One region of the Pseudomonas sp. TE3911 genome, then DNA from elsewhere that is predicted to be linked to it. Evidence: predicted binding sites of a transcription regulator. Region 1 holds the regulator's gene; each other region holds the start of a gene.
The links. Region 1 encodes FliA, which starts transcription of late flagellar genes. Its sites were predicted from a motif close to CTAAAGTTTNNNNNNNNNNNGCCGNTAA; they were not measured.

Region 1 (5,514 bases):
GTGGAAGATCTCGTTGACGTTGACCAACGGGAAGGCGAACGCCTGGTTGCCCAGCATCACCATCAGGGTCGGCATGATCGCCAAGGTCAACGGCACCTTGATGACGATCTTGGAGCCCTGGCCCTTGGTCGAGTAGATGTTGATCGAGCCATTGAGCTGGCTGATCTTGGTCTTCACCACGTCCATGCCCACGCCACGGCCCGACACGTCGGAAATCTCGGTCTTGGTCGAGAAGCCAGGGGCGAAGATCAGGTTGTAGCACTCGGTGTCGGTCAGGCGGTCGGCGGCGTCCTTGTCCATCACGCCACGCTTGACGGCGATATTGCGCAAGATCGCCGGGTCCATGCCCTTGCCGTCATCGGTGATCGACAGCAGGATGTGGTCGCCCTCTTGCTCCGCCGCCAGAATCACCTTGCCGCCACGGGACTTGCCCGAGGCTTCGCGTTCTTCAGGGGTTTCGACGCCGTGATCGACAGCGTTGCGCACCAAGTGGACCAGCGGGTCGGCCAGGGCCTCGACAAGGTTTTTGTCGAGGTCGGTTTCTTCACCCACCAGTTCCAGGTTGATCTCTTTCTTCAGCTGGCGCGCCAGGTCACGAACCAGGCGCGGGAAGCGGCCGAAGACTTTCTTGATCGGCTGCATCCGGGTTTTCATCACCGCGGTTTGCAGGTCAGCCGTCACCACGTCGAGGTTCGATACGGCCTTCTGCATGGCTTCATCGCCACTGCTCAAGCCCAGGCGCACCAGGCGGTTACGCACCAGTACCAGCTCGCCGACCATGTTCATGATGTCGTCCAGACGCGCGGTATCAACCCGCACGGTGGTTTCGGCTTCACTGGCGGGTTTTTCCGCCGGTGGTGGCGCAGCCGCACGCGCAGGAGCTGGAGCCGGGGCTGCGGGCTTGGCCGCTGCCACAGGCGCAGCCGCTTTAGCAGCAGCCGGTGCTGCCGTGGCGACTGCAGCCGCTGGGGCGACTTCGCTGAACTTGCCCTTGCCGTGCAAATCATCCAGCAGCGCTTCGAATTCGTGATCAGAGATCAACCCATCGTCCGCAGGCTTGGCACTGGCAGCCGCCGCAGCAGCAGCAGGCGCTGCCGCCACTTCCGGCAGGGCGTCGACCGCAAACGTGCCTTTGCCGTGCAACAGGTCAAGCAAGGCTTCGAATTCGTCATCGGTGATGTCGGTGCTGGCCGGGGCCGCAGGCGCTTCGGCAGCCGCGACAGGCGCCACCGCATCGGCGGCGAACTGGCCTTTACCGTGCAACTGGTCGAGCAGGGATTCGAACTCGGCGTCGGTGATGTCTTCACTGGTCGGTGCCGCTGCCGGGGCAACGGCGGCCGGTGCTTCAGCTTCGGCCTTGACGGCACTGAGGGAGTTGAGCAGTTGTTCGAACTCATTGTCCGTCACATCCGCTTCAGGCTCCGCCACCGGCTCAGGCGCGGCCTCAACCACCGGCGCTGCCGTGGTGTCGGCTGGCTCTGCATAGCGCGCCAGGGCGGCCAGCAGTTCCGGGGTGGCAGCCGTGATCGGGGCGCGTTCGCGAACTTCGCTGAACATGCCGTTGACCGCATCCAGTGCTTCGAGAATCACGTCCATCAATTCCGAATCAACGTGACGCTCACCCTTGCGCAGGATGTCGAACACGTTCTCGGCGATGTGGCAGCACTCCACCAGCTCATGGAGCTGGAGGAAGCCGGCGCCCCCTTTTACAGTATGAAAACCGCGAAAAATTGCATTGAGCAGGTTCGCATCATCCGGTCGGCTTTCCAGCTCGACCAGTTGTTCGGACAGTTGCTCTAAAATTTCGCCGGCCTCTACAAGGAAATCCTGAAGGATCTCTTCATCGGCGCCGAAGCTCATGTGGGTGCTCCTTAGAAGCCTAAACTGGATAACAGGTCATCTACGTCATCCTGACCTGACACAACGTCTTCACGTTTATCGGCATGAATCTGCGGACCTTCACCCTTGGCGAGATGTTTTTGTGGATCTTTTTCAGAGAGGATCGCTTCGCGGTCATGTTCGATGCCGGCAAAACGGTCTACCTGGCCAGCCATGAGCACCAATTTGAGCAAATTGCTTTCCACTTCGGTAACCAACTGGGTTACACGTTTGATCACCTGACCGGTGAGGTCTTGGTAATCCTGGGCCAGCAGAATGTCATTGAGGTTGCTAGAAACAGTGCGGTTTTCCTGTTCGCTGCGCGACAGGAAACCGTCGACCCGACGGGCCAATTCACGAAACTCTTCAGCCCCGACTTCGCGACGCATGAAGCGGCCCCAGTCAACGCTGAGGGCCTGGGCTTCATTGGCCATGCCGTTGACCAGAGGCGTGGCATTTTCCACCAGGTCCATGGTGCGGTTGGCCGCGGCTTCGGTCAGCCTGACCACATAGGACAGGCGTTCGGTGGCATCAGTGATCTGCGAGATTTCTTCGGCCTGGGGCATGTGCGGGTCAATCTGAAAATTGACGATCGCACTGTGCAGCTCGCGTGTGAGCTTGCCCACTTCCTGGTACAGGCCGCGGTCACGGGTCTGGTTGAGCTCATGGATCAACTGCACCGCGTCGCCGAAGTGGCCTTTTTCAAGGCTGTCGACCAACTGGTGAGCATGCTTTTTCAGGGTCGACTCAAAGTCTCCCTGTGACGTTTCTTTATGCTCCATAGCTCCCCCGCGATGGCATTAGCCGTGGATGCGTTCAAAGATCTTTTCGATCTTCTCTTTCAAGGCCTGTGCAGTGAATGGCTTGACTACGTAACCGTTGACCCCGGCCTGGGCGGCTTCGATGATCTGTTCACGCTTGGCTTCGGCGGTCACCATCAACACGGGAAGGCTGCGCAGTTTTTCGTCGGCACGCACGTGGCGCAACAAGTCGATACCGGTCATGCCCGGCATGTTCCAGTCTGTTACCAGAAAGTCGATGCTCCCGCTGTTGAGGATCGGAATCGCCGTAAGGCCGTCATCCGCCTCGACCGTGTTTGTGAACCCAAGGTCACGCAACAGGTTTTTTATGATCCGCCGCATCGTTGAGAAGTCATCAACGATGAGGATTTTCATGTTCTTGTCCAATTCGACCTCCAAGCAGTCTTAAACGCGCCCAGCACCTGGACGCGCCATTTCAATCAACAGGCATTACACAAAAAGGACTGCCGGGGGCACCACGGATCGAACCCACGAAGGCCTATCACCTTCGCGGTATCGCTTTGCAATGCTCCCCACACTGCCTGTCAGCGCGCTCGCCACTCTCCCAAACGCCCCCGCAAGCGGGCTGCGCATTGGCTGTGCAACTGGCTGACACGCGATTCGCTGACCCCCAGGACCTCACCGATTTCCTTGAGGTTCAGCTCTTCGTCGTAATACAGCGCCAACACTAACCGCTCGCGCTCGGGCAAGTTGGCAATGGCGTCCGCCAATGCACCCTGGAAGCGTTCATCTTCCAGGTCGCGTGACGGTTCCATATGCGCGCTCGCGCCGTCCTCGTGCAGCCCTTCGTGTTCGCCGTCCTGCAACAGGTCGTCGAAACTGAACAGGCGGCTGCCCAAGGTATCGTTCAAAATCCCGTAATAATCGTCGAGACTCAATTGGAGTTCGGCCGCAACTTCATGATCTTTAGCGTCGCGACCGGTTTTTGCTTCAATTGCACGAATTGCGTCGCTGACCATGCGCGTATTTCGGTGCACCGAACGCGGCGCCCAATCACCTTTACGCACCTCATCAAGCATCGCGCCACGGATACGGATACCCGCATACGTCTCGAAACTCGCGCCTTTGCTGGCGTCGTATTTGGTCGACACTTCGAGCAAGCCGATCATGCCGGCCTGGATCAGGTCCTCGACCTGCACGCTGGCGGGCAGGCGAGCCAGCAAGTGATAGGCGATACGCTTGACCAGCGGCGCATAGCGCTCAATCAACTCACCCTGACTGTCACGGGCAGATTTCTTGTAGGCGTTGTAGCCATTCGCTGTCATAGCACCGGTCCTGCGCTCGTCTGATGTACCAATCGCTCGACGAAAAACTCCAGATGCCCACGAGGGTTGGCGGGCAACGGCCAGGTATCGACCTTCTGGGCAATAGCCTTGAACGCCAATGCGCATTTGGAACGAGGGAACGCTTCGTAGACTGCACGCTGCTTTTGCACAGCCTTGCGCACGCACTCGTCGTAGGGAACTGCGCCGACGTATTGTAAGGCGACATCGAGGAAGCGATCCGTGACCTTGGTCAACTTGGCGAACAGATTGCGCCCTTCCTGCGGACTCTGGGCCATGTTGGCCAGGACGCGGAAGCGGTTCATGCCGTAGTCACGGTTAAGCAGTTTGATCAGGGCGTAGGCGTCGGTGATCGAGGTGGGTTCATCGCAGACCACCAGCAGGACTTCCTGCGCGGCGCGCACGAAGCTGACCACGGACTCGCCGATCCCGGCGGCGGTGTCGATCACCAGCACGTCGAGGTTGTCGCCGATATCACTGAATGCCTGGATCAGGCCGGCATGCTGCGCCGGGCTCAGGTGCACCATGCTCTGGGTACCGGAGGCAGCCGGCACGATGCGGATCCCGCCAGGGCCCTGGAGCAGCACGTCGCGCAGCTCACAGCGCCCCTCGATCACATCGGCAAGGGTGTGTTTGGGCGTCAGTCCCAGCAGAACGTCGACGTTCGCCAGCCCCAGGTCAGCATCCAGCAGCATGACGCGACGGCCAAGCTCTGCCAGGGCCAGGGACAAATTCACTGACACGTTAGTCTTTCCGACGCCACCTTTGCCGCCGGTCACCGCGATCACCTGTACGGGATGCATGCTGCCCATTTTATTTCTTTACCTTGTCTTGCTTAGACGCAGGCTACATGGCTTGGCCGCGTGAATCGCTTGCAGACCATCAATGTAGGTACATTTCACGGTGTTCATCCTGACTTCAACCGACCCGTTTTGCCGGGTTGTGGTAGAGGTCGGCGAACATATCGGCCATCGCTTCCTCGCTAGGCTCTTCTTGCATTTGCACGCTGACGGCACGGCTGACCAACTGATGACGGCGCGGCAGATGAAGATCATCCGGGATCCGCGGCCCGTCGGTCAGGTAGGCAACCGGTAATTCATGACTGATAGCCAGGCTCAACACTTCACCCAGGCTGGCGGTTTCATCCAGTTTCGTGAGGATGCAACCGGCCAGGCCACAGCGTTTGTAGCTATGGTACGCAGCGGTAAGAACCTGTTTTTGGCTGGTGGTTGCAAGCACCAGGTAATTTTTCGACTTGATGCCACGCCCGGCCAGGGTTTCCAGTTGCATGCGCAACGCCGGGTCGCTGGCTTGCAAGCCGGCGGTGTCGATCAGCACCACGCGCTTGCGCAGCAGCGGATCGAGGGCGTTGGCCAGGGACTGGCCCGGGTCGACGTGGGTCACCGGTACATTGAGGATGCGGCCCAACGTCTTGAGCTGCTCCTGGGCGCCGATCCGGTAGCTGTCCATGCTCACCAGCGCGATATTATTCGCGCCGTACTTGAGCACATAACGCGCTGCCAGCTTGGCGA
Region 2 (5,514 bases), 4.0 Mb from region 1:
CACAAGGAAGGTTTGCGTCTGGAGCAGACCATTGCGGTCGGCGACGGGGCGAATGACTTGCCGATGCTGGCGATCGCCGGTTTGGGTGTGGCGTTCCGCGCCAAGCCATTGGTCAAGCAATCGGCCAAGCAGGCGATTTCGACCTTGGGGTTGGATGGCGTGCTGTATCTGCTGGGCTTTCGCGACCGCGACGGTCAGCTGTAACTGACTAAATGTGGGAGGGGGCTTGCCCCCGATGGCAGTGGTTCAGTCACTGATGTGTTGACTGATACCCCGCTATCGGAAGCAAGCCCCCTCCCACATTGGGTTCGGTGTCAGGCTTTAGGTAAAGCGATACCTTGGCCCATCTGCACTGGCGAGCCCGCCACCAGTTCTTCAGCCCACTTCACCTGATCCGGCCCAAACAGCACAATCGCGGTCGAACCCAACTTGAAGCGACCCAGCTCCGCACCTTTTTCCAGATGAATAGGCGCACGCGCCGCTTCGTCGTAGCGGAAGGTTTTCAGTTCGCGCTTCGGTGGGGTCACCAGGCCAGCCCATACGGTTTCAATCGACGCGACGATCATCGCACCCACCAACACGACGGCCATCGGACCGCGTTCGGTGTCGAAGATGCAGGCGACACGCTCGTTACGCGCAAACAGCTCCGGCACATTTTCGGCGGTGGTCTGGTTCACCGAGAAGATACGGCCTGGGATATAGACCATTTCCCGCAGGGTGCCAGCCAATGGCATGTGCACACGGTGGTAGTCCTTCGGCGACAGATAAACCGTTGCGAAGTCCCCGCCCATGAACGGTGCCGACAAGGCTGCATCGCCACCCAGCAACTCCAGCACGCTAAAGCTGTGGCCTTTAGCCTGGAACACACGCCCATGCTCAATCGGACCAAGCTGGCTGACCGCGCCATCGGCGGGGCTGAGCACCGCGCCTGGGGTTTGATCCAGCGGGCGCGCGCCATCTTTGAGGGCGCGTGTGAAGAAGGCGTTGAAGTGCTCGTAGGCGGTCACGTCTTCAACCAACGCCTGGGACATGTCTACTTGGTAGCGTTTAGCGAACCAGGTGGTGAAAGCGTTCTTGAACCAACGCACGCGGCACTCGGCAATGCAGCCCGCGAGGCGCGACAGCAAATGGTGCGGCAGCAAGTACTGGCTGAGGATAAACAACTGCTTTTTCATAACTGTCCTTAAACTTTAAATCTCAACGGGGGTGTCGGGGTGGTTGCCCCATTCGCCCCAGGAACCGGCATAACCTTTGACTCGGGGATAACCGAGCGCCTTGGCCACCAGGTAGGTGAAGCCAGAGCGGTGGTGAGTCTGGCAGTGGGTGATGATTTCTTTATCTTTCGTCAGCCCGAGGTCTTCGAGGATCTGCGGCATGTCGCGGCGGATACGCAGGTTGCGTGCCTTGTCCATGCCGGCAGTCCATTCGAAATTTACCGCGCCGGGGATGTGCCCGCCTTTGGCGGCGAGTACCTTCTCGCCGGAATATTCCAGCGGGCCGCGTGCGTCCCAGATACCCAGGTCGGCCGCGCCGAGACGGCTTTGCAGGTATTCGCGGGTGGCCGTGGGGCCGTCATGCAGCGTGAGCCTGACGGGGCCGCCGACGGGGCCGGGCACTTCGGTGGAAACGGGGTATTTCTCCTCCAGCCAGGCCAGCAGGCCGCCGTCGAGGTAGTGGTATTTCTGGTGGCCGATTACGTCGAGCAGCCAGATAAAGCGCCCGGCCCAGCCGCCGCCTTCGTCGTCGTACACCACGTAGGTGGCGTCGGGCGTATGGCCCAATTCGCCGAAGAGTTTTTCCAGGTCGGCTTTATTGGGCAGCAGGCCGGGAGCCGGCGGCTGGCCCAGTTGGGTGCGCTTAGGGTCAACGAAATGCGCGCCGGGGATATGCCCTTCGGCGTAGCAGACGGCACTGGTGAGGTCCACCAGAATCAGGTGTTCGGCATCCAGTTGACCGAGCAGGTCGCTGGATTCGATCACCAGCGGCAAGCCAGAGAAGTCAGGCATGTGAGGTCTCCTGGGCACAAATGTTGGCGATAAAGGACGGCGATTGTAGCGCAAGCATTAGGCGCTGCGGTTGGTAAAGCTGTGCAGGGCTTTCTCTATGCACTGGGCGGTTTTGCCGAAAGCCTGCACGGTGGTTTCCGAAAACGGTCCGCCGCCCTGGTCGGCGACCATCAGCATTACCACGCGGCCGTTGCAGCTCATCGAACGCAACAGCAGGTGTTCGCCTGTGAACAGACGGCGCAGGATCGGCGGCAGCAAGGCCGAGAACTGCGCGTGGTTATCCGGCGTGAGGCGTACTTGGGCGGATTTCTCCAGCAGGCGCTGTAGCAGCGTGCTGTTGACCACGTCCAGGCTCAGGTTGGCGGCGTCTTTGGGCAGACCGTCGGCCTGGTGCACGCGCAAGGTGCTCAGGGCGCGATCGGCCATGAACAACAAGACTCGCTGCATGCCGCTGGCCACCAGAGCTTCCTTGGCGCAGGTGGTCAAATGCATGGCGTTGGCAAAGCGGCTTGGTTCCAACAGCAGTTCGGTGCAGCGGTTACGCCACACGGCCAGGGCCTCGGCAGTCGGTGGCGGCGCCGGCAGCAGGCCGCGATGAATCTTCTGCACATTCCACGGCCAGATCAGCGACAGCGCCGGGTGCCAGAGGTCGGGCATTAGAGTGCTGCGGGCGCTGGTGACGGCTTGTTGGTGAGATTGTTGCTGCACTTCAGCCAGCGGTTGCTGCAAATACAGCGCGGTAAGGTATTGCCAGCGTTGAGTGTGCGGGCAGGTCCAAGACTCTTGGGCTGACATCGCCAGGCCGTTGGCTAGCAGCACGGTATTGGCCGGCTGGTTCAGCCAACGGCGCAGGTTGGGTTCGGCGTCTAGCAATTGCTGATGGCGCAACGAGTCGTCTTCACGGGCGATATGAAGTGCCTTGACCAGCAAGCGTTGCTCGTTCAACAGCAGGTTATAGCCCTGGGATACCCAGATCGGTAGGTGCCAGGCTTCGGTCAGGCCGAGGCACAGGTCCAGCAGGCGCACGCCGAACAGCTCCTGCTCGACTTTGCGTGCAGGCTCGCCCTTATGGATGACACGCAGTTCCCACTCTTCAAGGAGCTTGGGGTAGGCAACGGCCATCGGCCACAGCGGCGACAGAAACAGCAGGCTACCCCAGTGGATGTCTTGCCAAAGCCGCGCCAGACGACTGCCGAACAGACCGTTGGCTTGCTGCGACGCGTGCTGGCTCACCAGCAACAGTTGACGCAATGCTACGGGAATCTCTTGGGCGGGCACCGAGGGCAGGCGCGCCAGCAGTTCCTCGGCGCGCTTGAGGCCCAGGCGATTGAGCGCTACTTCGAGGTTTTCCGCCGGCTCCGCCAGGCTGCCATGGTTATGGCTGTTGGCCTCGCGCATGACGCTGAGTACCAAAGCCGGGCTGTTTTGCATCAGTTCGGCAATATCTCGCAACGAACTGCGGCTGTCGCGGATGGCTTTGCACACACGGTCGTGGCTGGCCTGGGGAACTGGCAGCAGCACGTCGTCCAGGCGCTTGATCCAAGCGGCGAGAGAGATAGGTCTTACAGATGGGACTGTCGTTTCATTAGCCATGATTGGGGCGCGATCATCACTTGCGGTCAACACGCCCGGAGCGGGCCGAACTGGCTTTTCGCCTTAACGGGCTATAGTCTGGCGCAGTTTTGCCGATAAGAGGAACAAGAGTTTTCCAGTTCCCCCAAATATGTCCATGAACCCGACGGCGCAAGTACTCATCTCCTATGGCTAAAATTATCGGCATCATCGTCGTCTTCGCGAGCGTGCTCGGCGGGTACGTCCTGTCCCACGGTAAAATTGCGGCACTGATCCAGCCTTTCGAGGTGATGATCATTGGCGGTGCTGCACTGGGCGCTTTCCTTCAGGCCAACCCCGGTTACATGACTATGCACGTGGTCAAGAAATCGCTGGCCATGTTCGGTTCGCGCTTCACTCATACCTTCTACCTGGAAGTGCTGGGCCTGGTGTACGAGATCCTCAACAAGAGCCGCCGCGAAGGCATGATGGCCATTGAGGCCGACATCGAGGACGCCTCCGCCAGCCCGATTTTTGCCAAGTACCCGGCCGTGCTCAAAGACGAGCGCATGACCGCCTATATCTGCGATTACCTGCGCATCATGTCCTCCGGCAACATGGCTCCCCATGAGCTGGAAGGCCTGTTCGACATGGAATTGTTCAGCCTTAAAGAAGAGTTGGAGCATCCTTCCCATGCCGTGACCGGTGTGGCCGACGGCATGCCCGGCTTTGGTATCGTCGCGGCGGTACTCGGTATCGTGGTGACCATGGCCTCCCTGGGCGAGGGCGATCAGGCGGCCATCGGTATGCACGTAGGTGCGGCGCTGGTGGGTACCTTCTTCGGTATTCTCGCCGCTTACGGTTTCTTCGGCCCGCTGGCCACCTCCCTGGCTCATGATGCCAAGGAAGAAATCAACCTGTACGAATCGATCAAGGCCAGTCTGGTAGCGTCCGCGTCCGGCATGCCGCCATCGTTGGCAGTGGAGTTCGGTCGCAAGGTCTTGTACCCGAAGCATCGCCCAAGTTTCGCCGAGCTGGAACAAGCGGTTCGCGGTCGCTAAGCCATGGAAAACAACCAGCCGATAATCATCAAGCGCGTCAAGCGCTTCGCTGCGGGGCACCATGGCGGCGCCTGGAAAATCGCCTTCGCCGACTTTGCGACGGCGATGATGGCGTTCTTCCTGGTGCTGTGGCTGATGTCGACCGCCACTCCCGAACAGAAGATCGCCATCGCCGGTTACTTCAAAGACCCGATTGGCTTCTCGGAGAGCGGCACGCCCTTTGTGATCGACCTGGGCGGCTCGCCGCAGTTGGCCCCTGAGCGCACCATCAATCCAGAGGTCAAGACCGAATCGCCTCAGGAGAACATCCCGATCGAGCGCGACACCGTCGAGAGCATGGCTGAACAGGTTGAGCAGGAACGCCTGGAGCTGTTGCTGCAAGAGTTGCAGACCAAGGTGGATGAAAATCCGCAGTTGCTGAAATTCAAGGATCAGATCTCGTTCGAGATCACTCCGGAAGGCTTGCGCATCCAGATCACTGATGCCGCCAACCGGCCGATGTTCGATTCCGGCAGTGCGCGGCTGAAGCCGTACTTCGAAGACATCCTGCTGGCCATGGCTGACACCATCAAGGCAGTGCCGAACAAGATAAGCATCAGCGGCCACACGGACGCCAAGCCGTATGCCGGCCAGGGTGACTTCGGCAACTGGGAACTCTCGGCCAACCGCGCCAACGCTGCCCGTCGTGCGTTGGTGGCAGGCAGCTACCCCGACCCGCAAGTGGCGCGCGTGGTGGGTTTTGCCTCCTCGCAGCTATTTGAACCCAAGGATCCGTTCAATCCGATTAACCGGCGCATTGATATCGTCGTGCTGACCAAGAAGGCTCAGCGTGCGATTGAAGGTGATCAGCCACCTGTCGTGCCAACCCCAGGTGCGGGCGCGCCGGGCGAAGTGCC
Region 3 (5,514 bases), 1.4 Mb from region 1:
GAACGCCTGTGGCGCGTCCAGCTCGATATTCGTCGCGTGATACTCGGTAGTCCCGAGTTGGCCAAGCAGGTCGCGCAGGGTATCCAGCGCCTGCTCCGGCTTGTTGGCCGCGCCGAACGGGCCGGGCAGGGTGACGCTGGCGCTGATGCCTTCTTCACTGGTAGCTGTGATTTCCAGCTGGTCTTCACGCAGGCGCGCGACCCACGACAGGCCGATACGGCGCTCCGCCGAGGTCTTGAGCAGCGCTTGTTGCCAGTTATGGTCCAGGTTGCGGTTCAGCGGATGGTGCGGGCGCAACTGGTGCAGACCGGCCGGCATTTCGTTCGGCTCGACGCGGTAGCGATAGCGCTTCTGGCCGTCTTCCTCGAACTCGCCCTTGGGTTCGGCGATGTTGGCGCGAAAACCCACCACTTCGCGTTTGACCAGCACGTTCAAACCGTCACCGTTGGACAACGGCTCATGGGTGACCACTTGCAGATCGCGCTTGCCGGCTTTTTCCACCGTACCGACCGGCAGGCCGGTGAAGGTCGGCGTGTCGAAGGCGCCGATGTCGATCTTGCGGTCGCTGACGAAATAGTCGGTGCTGCCACGGTGGAAGGTTTTTTCCGGGTCAGGCAGGAAAAAGTGCACGGTGCGGCCGCTGGAAGCGCGGGCCAGGTCTGTGCGGTCTTCAAGCACGTCGTCGAGGCGCTGGCGGTAATAGGCGGTGATGTTCTTCACATAGCCCATGTCCTTGTAGCGGCCTTCGATCTTGAACGAACGCACACCGGCTTCGACGAGGGCGCGGATGTTGGCGCTCTGGTTGTTGTCTTTCATCGACAGCAGGTGCTTTTCAAAGGCCACGACGCGGCCCTGATCGTCTTTCAAGGTGTACGGCAGGCGGCAAGCCTGGGAGCAATCGCCACGGTTGGCGCTGCGGCCATTTTGCGCGTGGGAGATGTTGCACTGCCCGGAGAACGCCACGCACAGGGCGCCGTGGATAAAGAACTCGATGGCGGCATCAGTCTCGTCGGCGATGGCGCGGATTTCCTGCAGGTTCAGCTCACGGGCCAAGACCAACTGCGAGAAACCGGCCTGGTCGAGAAACTTCGCGCGGGCCAGGGTGCGGATATCGGTTTGGGTGCTGGCGTGCAGCTCGATGGGCGGAATATCCAGCTCCATCACACCCAGGTCTTGCACGATCAACGCGTCAACACCGGCGTCGTAGAGCTGATGGATCAGCTTGCGCGCGGGTTCCAGTTCGTTGTCATGCAAGATCGTGTTGATCGTGGTGAAGACGCGCGCATGGTAACGGTGGGCGAACTCTACCAACTGAGCGATATCGCTCACGTCATTACACGCGTTATGACGGGCGCCGAAACTTGGGCCGCCGATGTAGATGGCGTCGGCGCCATGCAGGATCGCCTCCCGCGCGATGGCGACATCGCGGGCAGGGCTGAGCAATTCCAGGTGATGCTTGGGCATGGACATAGTTTTTTTAGTCAGGCTTGTCACGGTTGAGGCGCGCATTGTAGCTGTGAAATGCCTGACCGGCATCAACTCAGGCCTGGGCGGCCATCGCGGTCACTTCCACGCGCATGCCTTCTACCGCCAATGCAGCAACGCCAACCGCCGCACGCACGGGCCAGGGCTTGGCAAAGAAGCGTTTGTAGACTTCATTAAAGGCCGCACGATCGGCCATATCCGTCAGATAAATGGTCAGGTGCATTACCCGATCCATGGAGCTGCCGGCCTTTTCCAGCGCGACTTTCAGCGCTTGCAGGGTGCATTCGCATTGCAGGGAGATATCGCCCAGCTCCAGGCTGCCGTCGGCGCGGGTCGGGATCTGGGTGGAGACCAGGATACCGTTGAAGCCAATTACGTCGGATGAGATGGAGTCAGCATCAGGATCGGGGGTGTAGGACAGGTCGTGGTTGGCCATGGGCGCCTCTCGTTGGCAGATTGCAAAGGCGCCCATGGTCCCCGAAAACAGCCGCGCGGGCAAACCGCAATGCGCGGCTTTTTGACGCCAGAAAATAAACATTAAAACCGCGTAAAGTCGCGTATTCAGCCGCCGATAGCCAGTTACAGACAGCTTCTTCGCACGGTTGAGGGTACGTCATGTTCAATAAAGCAGTTAAAACAGAACTGGCGGCCAGGACGGCCGAAGTCACCGAATACAAAGGACTGTTTACTGCACTCGAACGCTCCATGGCCGTGGTCGAATTTGACCTCAATGGCAAGGTGTTGAGTGCTAACGACAACTTCCTGAGGACGCTGGGTTACAGCCGTGAGCAACTGCTCGGCAAATCCCATCGTGATTTCTGCTTGCCAGCGCTGACCAGCAGCTCGGCCTATGGCCAGTTCTGGGCTGACCTCAAGGCCGGAAAGTTCGTGTCGGGTACGTTTAAGCGGGTGGACTCCCAAGGCAGGACTATCTGGCTTGAGGCCAGCTACAACCCGGTGCTGGATGAGCGTGGCCAGGTGTTGAAAGTGGTCAAGTACGCGTTGGACGTCACTGCCAAGGTTGAACAGGAAGCCGCTACGCGCAGCAAACTGACGGCGTTGGACCGGGCGATGGCCGTTATCGAATTCGATTTGAACGGGCAGGTACTGGACGCCAACGACAACTTCCAGAACGTCATGGGGTATTCGCTGGCCGAGCTCAAAGGCAAACACCACCGCCTGTTTTGCGAACCGGCCCTGATCAACAGCCATGAGTACGCGGACTTTTGGCGGCGCTTGAACAATGGCGAATTCTTCACCGGGCAATTCAAGCGCCTTGGCAAACATGGCCGGGTCGTGTGGCTCGAAGCGAGTTACAACCCGGTCTACGACGGCGACGGCAAGCTGATCAAGATCGTCAAGTTCGCCAGCGACATCACCGAACGTGTAGAGAAGTTCGAAGAAGACTCCCGTGGCGCCTCCCGTGCTTACCACATCTCGTCCGAGACCGAACGGTTTGCCGAGCACGGCACCCAGGTTATCCAGGAAACCGCCACGGAGATGCGCCGGATTGCCGAAAACATCGGCTCATCCGCGCGCCTGGTCGGGCAGTTGGGCGATCGTTCCGAGCAAATTACCGCCATCGTCAACACCATTCGCGGCATCGCCGACCAGACCAACCTGCTGGCGCTCAACGCCGCCATCGAGGCCGCAAGGGCCGGCGACCAAGGCCGTGGCTTTGCGGTGGTGGCCGATGAGGTCAGGCAACTGGCCGGGCGTACCAGTCGCTCCACAGCGGAAATCGCCGAGATGATCGGCATGATCCTTTCGGAAACCCGCGACGCAGTGACCAGCATGAACGCCACCCAGGAAGGCGCACAACGCGGCGTCCAGTTGGCGGACCAGGCGGGTTCGGTGATCTTGCAGATTCGCACCAGCACCAGCGATGCGGTGCAGGCGGTGAGTATGTTTGCGTCGAAGCTGGATGAGTCGGAGGTGATTCCCAAGACTGCCATAGGCTGGGTTGGCTAATCGCTGGCTCGCTGTTGATGTTGGTCTCAGGCTTGCTTTTGGGGCTCTTTTCCAAAAGTGAGCCGCCGTTACCTAGATAGTGGATAGGTACACCGAACGGCCGCTGTCGCGGGCAAGCCAGCGCTCACGTTTTACGGCGGATTTTTTTGTGGGGGCGTCCTTGAGCGCTGGGCTTAGCTGAACTCAATGCGCCAAACCCTGCAGCGCGATCCCCATCGGAAACGGTGCCTGGTGGGTTGCTGCCTTCATTTGGTTGCGATAACCCAGCGGGCTGGTGCCCAGTTGTTTTTGGAAAGCGCGCCGCATGCGCTCTTCACGGCCGAAACCAACCGTTTGCGCGATCCGCTTGATGGGTTCACTCGTGGTGGCCAACACCCGGCAGGCGGCTTCCAAGCGCAAACTCTCCACCGCCTGTGCGGGCGTATCGCCCGTGGCGGCGACATAGGCTCGCGCAAAGTGACGCGGGCTCATGCCGAATTGCTCGGCCAAGCGCTCCACGCGTAGATCACCGTTCAAGTTGCCCGCAATCCACGCATGCAAGCGCGCCAGGCGTACATCGGGATCAGTGCGCAGAGCGGTGGACTGGGCTTTGAGCGAAGCGCTCAACTGCGGTTGCTCGGCCGAGCGCCACAGGAACACGGTGAAATAGCGCGCCAATGACAGCGCCGCGTCGGCCCCCAGATCCTGCTCGACCAGTCCCAACGCCAAGTCGATGCCTGCGGTGGCTCCGCCGCACGTCCACAAGTTGCGGTCATGCAGGTACAACGCGTCGGTCTGGCAGATGACCTTGGGGTAACGTGCCTGCAATGCTTCGGCGAACTTCCAGTGGGTCACTACGTTGCGCCCATCGAGCAAACCGGCGGCGGCCAATGCGAAGGCGCCGGTGCCGATTGAACAGAGGCGACGGATCGCCGGGGCGCGGCCGCGCAGCCAGGCGCAGGCATGCTCGTTGGCTTCCAGGGCGTCCATGCCGGGGCCGCCCGCGACGATCAGCGTATCAATGTCGGGTGCTTGTTGATCGATTTGTTCCAGTGACTGGGTGCTGGCGCTGATCCCCGACACCGAGCTGACCTGGCCTCCAAACGGTGAAGCAAGCAGCAACCGATACGGCGCCTGTGTGGCAAACGCGCCGCCCAGCAGGCGTGGAATCGCGGCAAACACCTCCAGCGGTCCAGCGGCGTTGAGCAGCAGCAAGTCATCGAACGCTAGCACCACCACCGTGCGCACAGCGATGTCCGACGTGGCAGTAAAGGAGGGGTGTTTGGCATGGAGCGGCACGGCGAGCCTCGACATACTGGATTCAACGCAAAAATGAGGGAAAGACAATGACGTTAAAACCGGGTGCTGCCAAGTACGCTGTACGACAACGCTTGGCCGGGCTGGTGTACTGGGCTGCGTTGTTGATCGTGCAACCGGTGTCGGCTGCGCTGCATGTGGGTGACCAAAGCGGTTTGACCCAAGCCATGCTGCACGCGGCGGGGGAGGATGCGGGGCTGTCGGGAACGTTGGTGTGGCATCCATTCACCGCAGGTACCACGCTGCTGGAAGCCCTGAGCGCTGGAGCCATCGACCTGGGTGTGGTCGGCAACGCGCCGCCGGTTTTTGCCCAGGCTGGCGGTTTTGATATCCGCATCATTGGCGTGGCGAGCGGGGCGCAGAACAATAACGCGCTGTTGTTACCTGAGGGGACCACTGTCCAGCGAGTCGCCGATCTCAAGGGCAAACGGGTCGCCGTCGCCAAGGGCACCAGCGGGCACTACCTGTTCCTGGCAGCGCTGCATCAGGCCGGGCTCACAACGCGGGACCTGAACATGATCTATGCCAGCCCCGTCGATGCACAAAACGCCTTTGCCAGTGGCCGGCTCGATGCCTGGGCAGTGTGGTATCCCTTTGTTGGCCAAGCCACTTCGCGAGGCGCGCGGGTACTACTGGACGGCAGCGAATGGCCGGAAACCGGGCAGAATTTTACGGTGGCGAGCCTCAAGGCTCTGGCCGACCCTGAGCGTACGGCGCAGGCCGGTGACTTGCTGGCCAGGCTCGCCCGCGCCCAAGCCTGGG
Region 4 (5,514 bases), 4.5 Mb from region 1:
GAATCGCCTGATGCTGATGCTTAAGGGGTCTCTGCAGTTGGGAATGTTGCCTCGGCTGGATCTGAATTTCGACCTAATGCCCGTGGACTTCCTGGCTCGATTCATTGCTTACCACTGCACGCGCTTTGAAGCGGACAGAAGCGTATTCAACCTGCACAACCCACAGCCATTGAGCTGGGATCACTACCTGGATGCGTTCAGCCGGGCGGGCCATCGGTTCGAACGGGTGAGTACTGCGCGTTGGCAGCAGGCGCTGCGAACAGCGGGCCAGGACAATGCGTTGTTTGGCGTAATCGGGTTTTACCTGGATCGACTGGATGAAGACATTGGCGACACGTTGATGATCCGTCATGACAACGCACAACACGGCGTCCAGCAGATGGGCGAGCAGTACCCCGAAAAGAACGCGGCGCTGCTGAGTAGAGGCTGCAATTACCTTAAGACCATCGGCTTTCTCTGAACCGCTTCAGGACAACTTCATGAAACCGCTGCAACCCGATACGTTAATTCATAACCCAAACGGCCGGCCGATCGTGGCCTCTGTGGTGATCGACTGCCATGCCACCCGCCTATGGAACACGGTGGGACGGTTTGCAGGCTTCGATACCTTCATACCGGCCCTGACGCATATCGAAATGACCGGCACCGGTGTGGGCGCCTTACGCACGAAATTTTTCCGCGATGGCAACCGAGTGGTGGAACAGCTAAATAGCTGGGATGAGCACGCGATGCACATGACCTGGACCACGATCTACAACACCCTGGGCGTGGCCAGGCTGTGGGCGGCAATCAAAGTAGACGCTCTTGGAGAGCACTGCTCCAGGGTAACCTGGACCATCATTGCCGAGCCCTTAGACGCAGCACAGGTGGGATTTGAGCAGTTTGTGCAGGGGTTCGCCGATGGCGCCCTGGAGAATGTTCGCCGCTTGCTGGGTAAGCGATAGGAGCGAGATCGCTCGCTCCTACACACTCAGCAGATCAAATTTTGAAGCTATCGACCAACTGCTTCAACCGATTGGCCTGTTGAGACAGCGCATCGCAGTCTTTCAGGGTTTCGTTGAGGTTGGTCACACCTTGCTGGTTCAGCAGGTTGATCTGGTTGATGTCGACGTTGAGGGTTTCCACCACGGCAGTCTGTTCCTCAGTAGCGGCGGCCACGGACTGGTTCATGCCGTCGATCTCGACGATTCGCTGCGTTACGCTGACCAGGCGCTCACCGGCCTGGTTGGCCACCTGAACGCTTTCTTCGCTGGAGGTCTGGCTGGCATTCATGGTGGTCACCGCCTCACGCGAGCCCACTTGCAGCGAAGTGATCATCTTATGAATCTCTTCAGCCGACTCCTGGGTACGGTGAGCCAGGTTACGCACCTCATCGGCGACCACGGCGAACCCGCGTCCGGCTTCACCAGCACGTGCTGCTTCGATTGCCGCGTTCAATGCCAGCAAGTTGGTTTGCTGGGAGATGCCTTTGATCACATCAAGGATGTGGCCGATGTTGTCGGTGCTGGCGTTCAGCGTTTCGATCTGGGTGCAGGACAGGCTGATCTTTTGCGACAGTTCCGACATTGCCAGGATGGTTTGCTCAACCACTTTGCGCCCATCGTCGGCCTGCTCGCTGGCACCACTGGCGTGCTGTGAGGCGTCAGCGGCGTTACGGGCGATTTCCTGAGTAGCGGCGCCCAGCTCGTTGATTGCTGCGGCGACGCTGTTGGTACGTGCGCTCTGCTCGTCAGAGCCTATGATCGAAGCGTTGGAGGACGCCATCACACGCTGGGACAGGTCATGCACCTGGCGCGTTGCTGAAGACACTTCGGAAATCGAGGCGTGGATACGTTCTACGAACCGGTTGAACGCACTGCCCACTTCACCGAACTCGTCTTTGCTGGTAACCGTCAAGCGGCGGGTCAGGTCACCCTCACCCTGGGCGATGTCCTGCATGGCAATGCCCATGGTGGTCAGAGGGCGCAGCAATACTTGAATCAGCAGGCTCAAGAGCACCGCAATCGCGACAACAGCGATCAGCATGGCGATCAACGCGGACGTGCGGAATTTGCCCAGCGGTGCATAGGCTTTGTCTTTATCGATCGACAGACCGATATACCAATCAGCACCGGGCAAACCGCTGATAGGCGTGAACGACAGGATGCGGTCCTGACCTTTGAGGACGACCTCCTGGTTAACTTTCTCAATACGGACGCTGGTACCTGGATAGATGTCCTTGAGGTTTTTCATCACTTGGTCTTCGTCAGGGCTGACGATGACTTGGCCGTCGCCGCTGACCAGGAACGCATGGCCGATACCGCCGAAGTCCACCGAGTTGATGATCTTCACCAGGGTTTGCAGGCTCAGGTCACCGCCGACCACACCGAGCAACTCGCCGTTCTTTTTCACCGGCATGGCGATCGTTACGATCTGCCCACCCACTGCGGCCATATAGGGCGGCGTCAGCATGGGCTTATCGGCAGCCACCGCTTGCTTGTACCAGGGACGCTGACGAGGGTCGTAGCCGTCAGGCATCTTTGCGTCGGGACGCTGGGTGAACACGCCGTTGGTTTGACCAACGTAGGTGAACTGGAAGTTCGAGGTGAACGCCGGTTGATCGACCAACCCCGGGAGGTCAGCCGCACTGCCTTGGTGGGCAACGTTTTGCGTCAGACTTTCGAGCACCAATATCCGACCGCTGAGCCAGTTCTGCACACTGCTGGCGGTGAGCTCACCCGACTGCTGGATAGACGACTCCAGGTTCTGCTTGATGGTGCTGCGCTGCAGGTAGTCGTTGTAAAGAGTAAATAACGCGAAGGCTAGAACCACGACGCCTGACGCGGCCAACAAAATTTTATGACTGAACTTGAGATTCATTTCATCGACTTCTTTTTGCCAAAGGGGGGGTGAGCGGGCCGAATGGAGCATTCCATGTACGGTCTAGGCAGCGTCTCGGGCCGCTCTATTTCGGTGCACACATGGCTTATCAGGCTTTCGGCCACGCCGAAGTAAAACTTAGTGATTTGTGGGAAAGATCTTCTTTTTAGGTAGGAAACCGACAAAAGGTTGTCGTACAAGGAGCGAAGTAAAAAATTTTTCCGCCTGCCAAGCACTGAGACAAATTGACATCTGTAGCGCCTGGACGAGCTTGTTTACAGGCCTCCCTCTGAATACACCTCGCGTGAAGATAGCGTTGTGCAGACGCTTTACTGCACCCACCACAACTGGCTTAACACGTGGCTGCGGCCGTATGGCCAATGTCGCAGATGCAGCAGAACTGCCTCAAAACGCCTTCATTCGACTGCTGTAGAGAATCGAACGTTTTGAACTCAAGGCGCTACGGGCATTGTTGCGCACAAGTGCACGAGGGGTGGTCGTTGATCACTGGCGCCGCGAGGAGATCGAACGAGCCTATATCGAGTCAATCGCCCATCTGTCCGAAGCGCTGGCGCCAAGCGCTGAGACGCGGGCGTTGGTATTGGAGTTACTGGAGGACATCGCCCGGCTTTTGGAAGGGCTAAAACCTGAGGTGCGTAAGGTATTTCTGATGGTTCAGTGTGATTGGCTAACGTACAAGCTGATCACAAAACAGATGGGTATATCACTGAGGTCAGTTGAGCGTTATGTCGCCGAGGCGCTTTACTACTGCTCCGTCCTGCGTTACGGCGCCAATGAATAACACCACACGCTCCGCGCCAGACTCTAGGGTGGTCAAGCAGGCCATCAGTTGGATGCTGCGCTTACGTCACAACCCCGCCAATACACGGCTGCGCCTGCAATGCGAGCAATGGCGCGAAGCTCATCATGATCACGAACTGGCCTGGCAACGGGTACTGGCGCTACAACAGGAGCTCAATAGCCATCTGACCGCGATCCCCGGGGTACATAAAGCACTGGAAAACAGTACACAAGGCCTGGGACGGCGGCAGGCACTGAAGTTATTGGCCGGCGTACTGCTGGTGGGCTCAACAGTATGGCTAAGCCGGGACCTGACCGGTTTGCAGCGCTGGACTTCTGACCTCGCAACAGCCCCCGGCGAGCGCCGCAGCATGCAATTGCCCGATGGCACTCGCCTGCAACTCAACACAGACAGCGCGGTAGACCTGGACTTCAATCCGCAGCAGCATCTGATCACATTGGTGCGTGGGGAAATCCTAGTGACCTGCAGTGCTGCTTCCTCTGCCCCATTGTTGGTTCAAGCTCAACACGGCTTGCTGGAAGGTATCGAAGGGCGTTTTACAGTTCGCCAGTACAGTGACTGCACACGCTTGAATGTGGTCAGCGGTACTGTAGCGATTCACTCACCGCACAGGCCGGATGGACTTTCGACGCGCGTTCACGCAGGTGAGAGTTACGTCGTGCGTCAGACCGAAGCCATGCTTGCTCCGCCGCCAGATATGGACATTGCTGCTTGGTCAGATGGGCTGCTAGTGACCCGAAATATGCGGTTGATCGACTTCCTTGCAGAAGTTAGGCGTTATCGCCCTGGTTATCTGGGCTGCTCAATGGATATTGCAGATTTAAGGCTGTCGGGTGCATTCCGCCTGGAGGACACCGATAAATTGCTAGCGATACTGCCACGCATACTGCCGGTACACGTGCGCTATCGCACGCGTTGGTGGGTGAGCCTGGAGCGAAGGGTCTAATTTTTCACTTTTTTGGCGGCTTTTTTCCGTGAGTCCGGCTTAGACAGTGAGCCAGTCAATCTGCGCTCACCAGGCATCTACAGATGCTGAACATGCCAGCGTGTTTTCCCCGCAACACGCTCGACTCTTCCTACACGCTATTGGGTCAAGCCATACGCGCAGCATTGCTGTTGACGGCGCTGGGTAGCGGTACGGTACTCATCAGTGTCTCAGCGGCAGAAGCCCGCACCGAGCAGGTCAATCAACCCTACAAGATAGCTGCAGGCCCACTGAGCCAGGTACTCAATCAGTTCTCACGACCGATAGGCGTCACTATGTCCAGCATGCCAGAGCAAACTCAGGACCGGCACTCGGTGGGGTTACAGTGCGATGCGCTGCTTAAATGATCGCTCGGTGGATAACATTTACCTTGATGGCTTGAAGTCCATGAGGGACAGAGGCACCTATAGCACGATGTAAGTTGCATCCGTACTTCCTGGAGCGCGTGGACATTCTCAAGGGTCCTTCCTCACTACTCTATGGGCGCAGATGTCCCGTCTGAGCATCGACTTTACCGATGACACTTCACTGACGTTACAGGCCTATCTCCACTAGGGCGACCAAGCAAACCATGCTGATAGGTGCGGGCTATCAAGGGCGTAAAACAGTGGTGGATTGGACAAGTGGGTCGCTTGAGCCAATCAATGCGTTTAACCCAGCCTATGGTAACTCTGCTATCAGCTATTACAGCCCTACCAGCTTCTTGCGCCGGGTGGAGCAAACCGGGTTTTATCTGCAAGACCTGATCGAATTGATCAGGAAAATCTGGCAACCAAGCTACCGCAGGAAAGCTTTTATCGTGCTGTCGGCGCTGTACGCTCGCTGGGGCTGGAATTGGAAGCATATA

Region 2: the regulator FliA is predicted to act here: its motif matches at 3,671-3,698, upstream of motA (flagellar motor stator protein MotA).
Region 3: the regulator FliA is predicted to act here: its motif matches at 2,033-2,060, upstream of ACVWXD_RS10200 (methyl-accepting chemotaxis protein).
Region 4: the regulator FliA is predicted to act here: its motif matches at 2,974-3,001, upstream of ACVWXD_RS24055 (methyl-accepting chemotaxis protein).

Annotation. Positions count from the first base shown of each region.
Region 1 is NZ_JBSSFP010000001.1:862,962-868,475, reverse strand. Features, by position in the region: gene ACVWXD_RS04055 (chemotaxis protein CheA) at 1-1,860, opposite strand, end outside; gene ACVWXD_RS04050 (protein phosphatase CheZ) at 1,872-2,660, opposite strand; gene ACVWXD_RS04045 (chemotaxis response regulator CheY) at 2,679-3,053, opposite strand; gene fliA (RNA polymerase sigma factor FliA) at 3,224-3,964, opposite strand; gene fleN (flagellar synthesis regulator FleN) at 3,961-4,794, opposite strand; gene flhF (flagellar biosynthesis protein FlhF) at 4,901-5,514, opposite strand, start outside.
Region 2 is NZ_JBSSFP010000001.1:4,860,696-4,866,209, reverse strand. Features, by position in the region: gene serB (phosphoserine phosphatase SerB) at 1-204, shown strand, start outside; gene asd (archaetidylserine decarboxylase) at 315-1,175, opposite strand; gene ACVWXD_RS22095 (rhodanese-like domain-containing protein) at 1,191-2,006, opposite strand; gene ACVWXD_RS22090 (HDOD domain-containing protein) at 2,064-3,599, opposite strand; gene motA (flagellar motor stator protein MotA) at 3,767-4,618, shown strand; gene motB (flagellar motor protein MotB) at 4,622-5,514, shown strand, end outside.
Region 3 is NZ_JBSSFP010000001.1:2,231,136-2,236,649, reverse strand. Features, by position in the region: gene ACVWXD_RS10210 (peptidase U32 family protein) at 1-1,470, opposite strand, end outside; gene ACVWXD_RS10205 (RidA family protein) at 1,541-1,921, opposite strand; gene ACVWXD_RS10200 (methyl-accepting chemotaxis protein) at 2,101-3,456, shown strand; gene ACVWXD_RS10195 (GlxA family transcriptional regulator) at 3,640-4,749, opposite strand; gene ACVWXD_RS10190 (ABC transporter substrate-binding protein) at 4,782-5,514, shown strand, end outside.
Region 4 is NZ_JBSSFP010000001.1:5,317,936-5,323,449, forward strand. Features, by position in the region: gene ACVWXD_RS24045 (amino acid adenylation domain-containing protein) at 1-460, shown strand, start outside; gene ACVWXD_RS24050 (SRPBCC family protein) at 480-944, shown strand; gene ACVWXD_RS24055 (methyl-accepting chemotaxis protein) at 979-2,859, opposite strand; partial or broken gene ACVWXD_RS24060 (sigma-70 family RNA polymerase sigma factor) at 3,178-3,661, shown strand; gene ACVWXD_RS24065 (FecR domain-containing protein) at 3,654-4,628, shown strand; gene ACVWXD_RS24070 (hypothetical protein) at 4,712-5,014, shown strand; partial or broken gene ACVWXD_RS24075 (TonB-dependent receptor plug domain-containing protein) at 4,980-5,421, shown strand.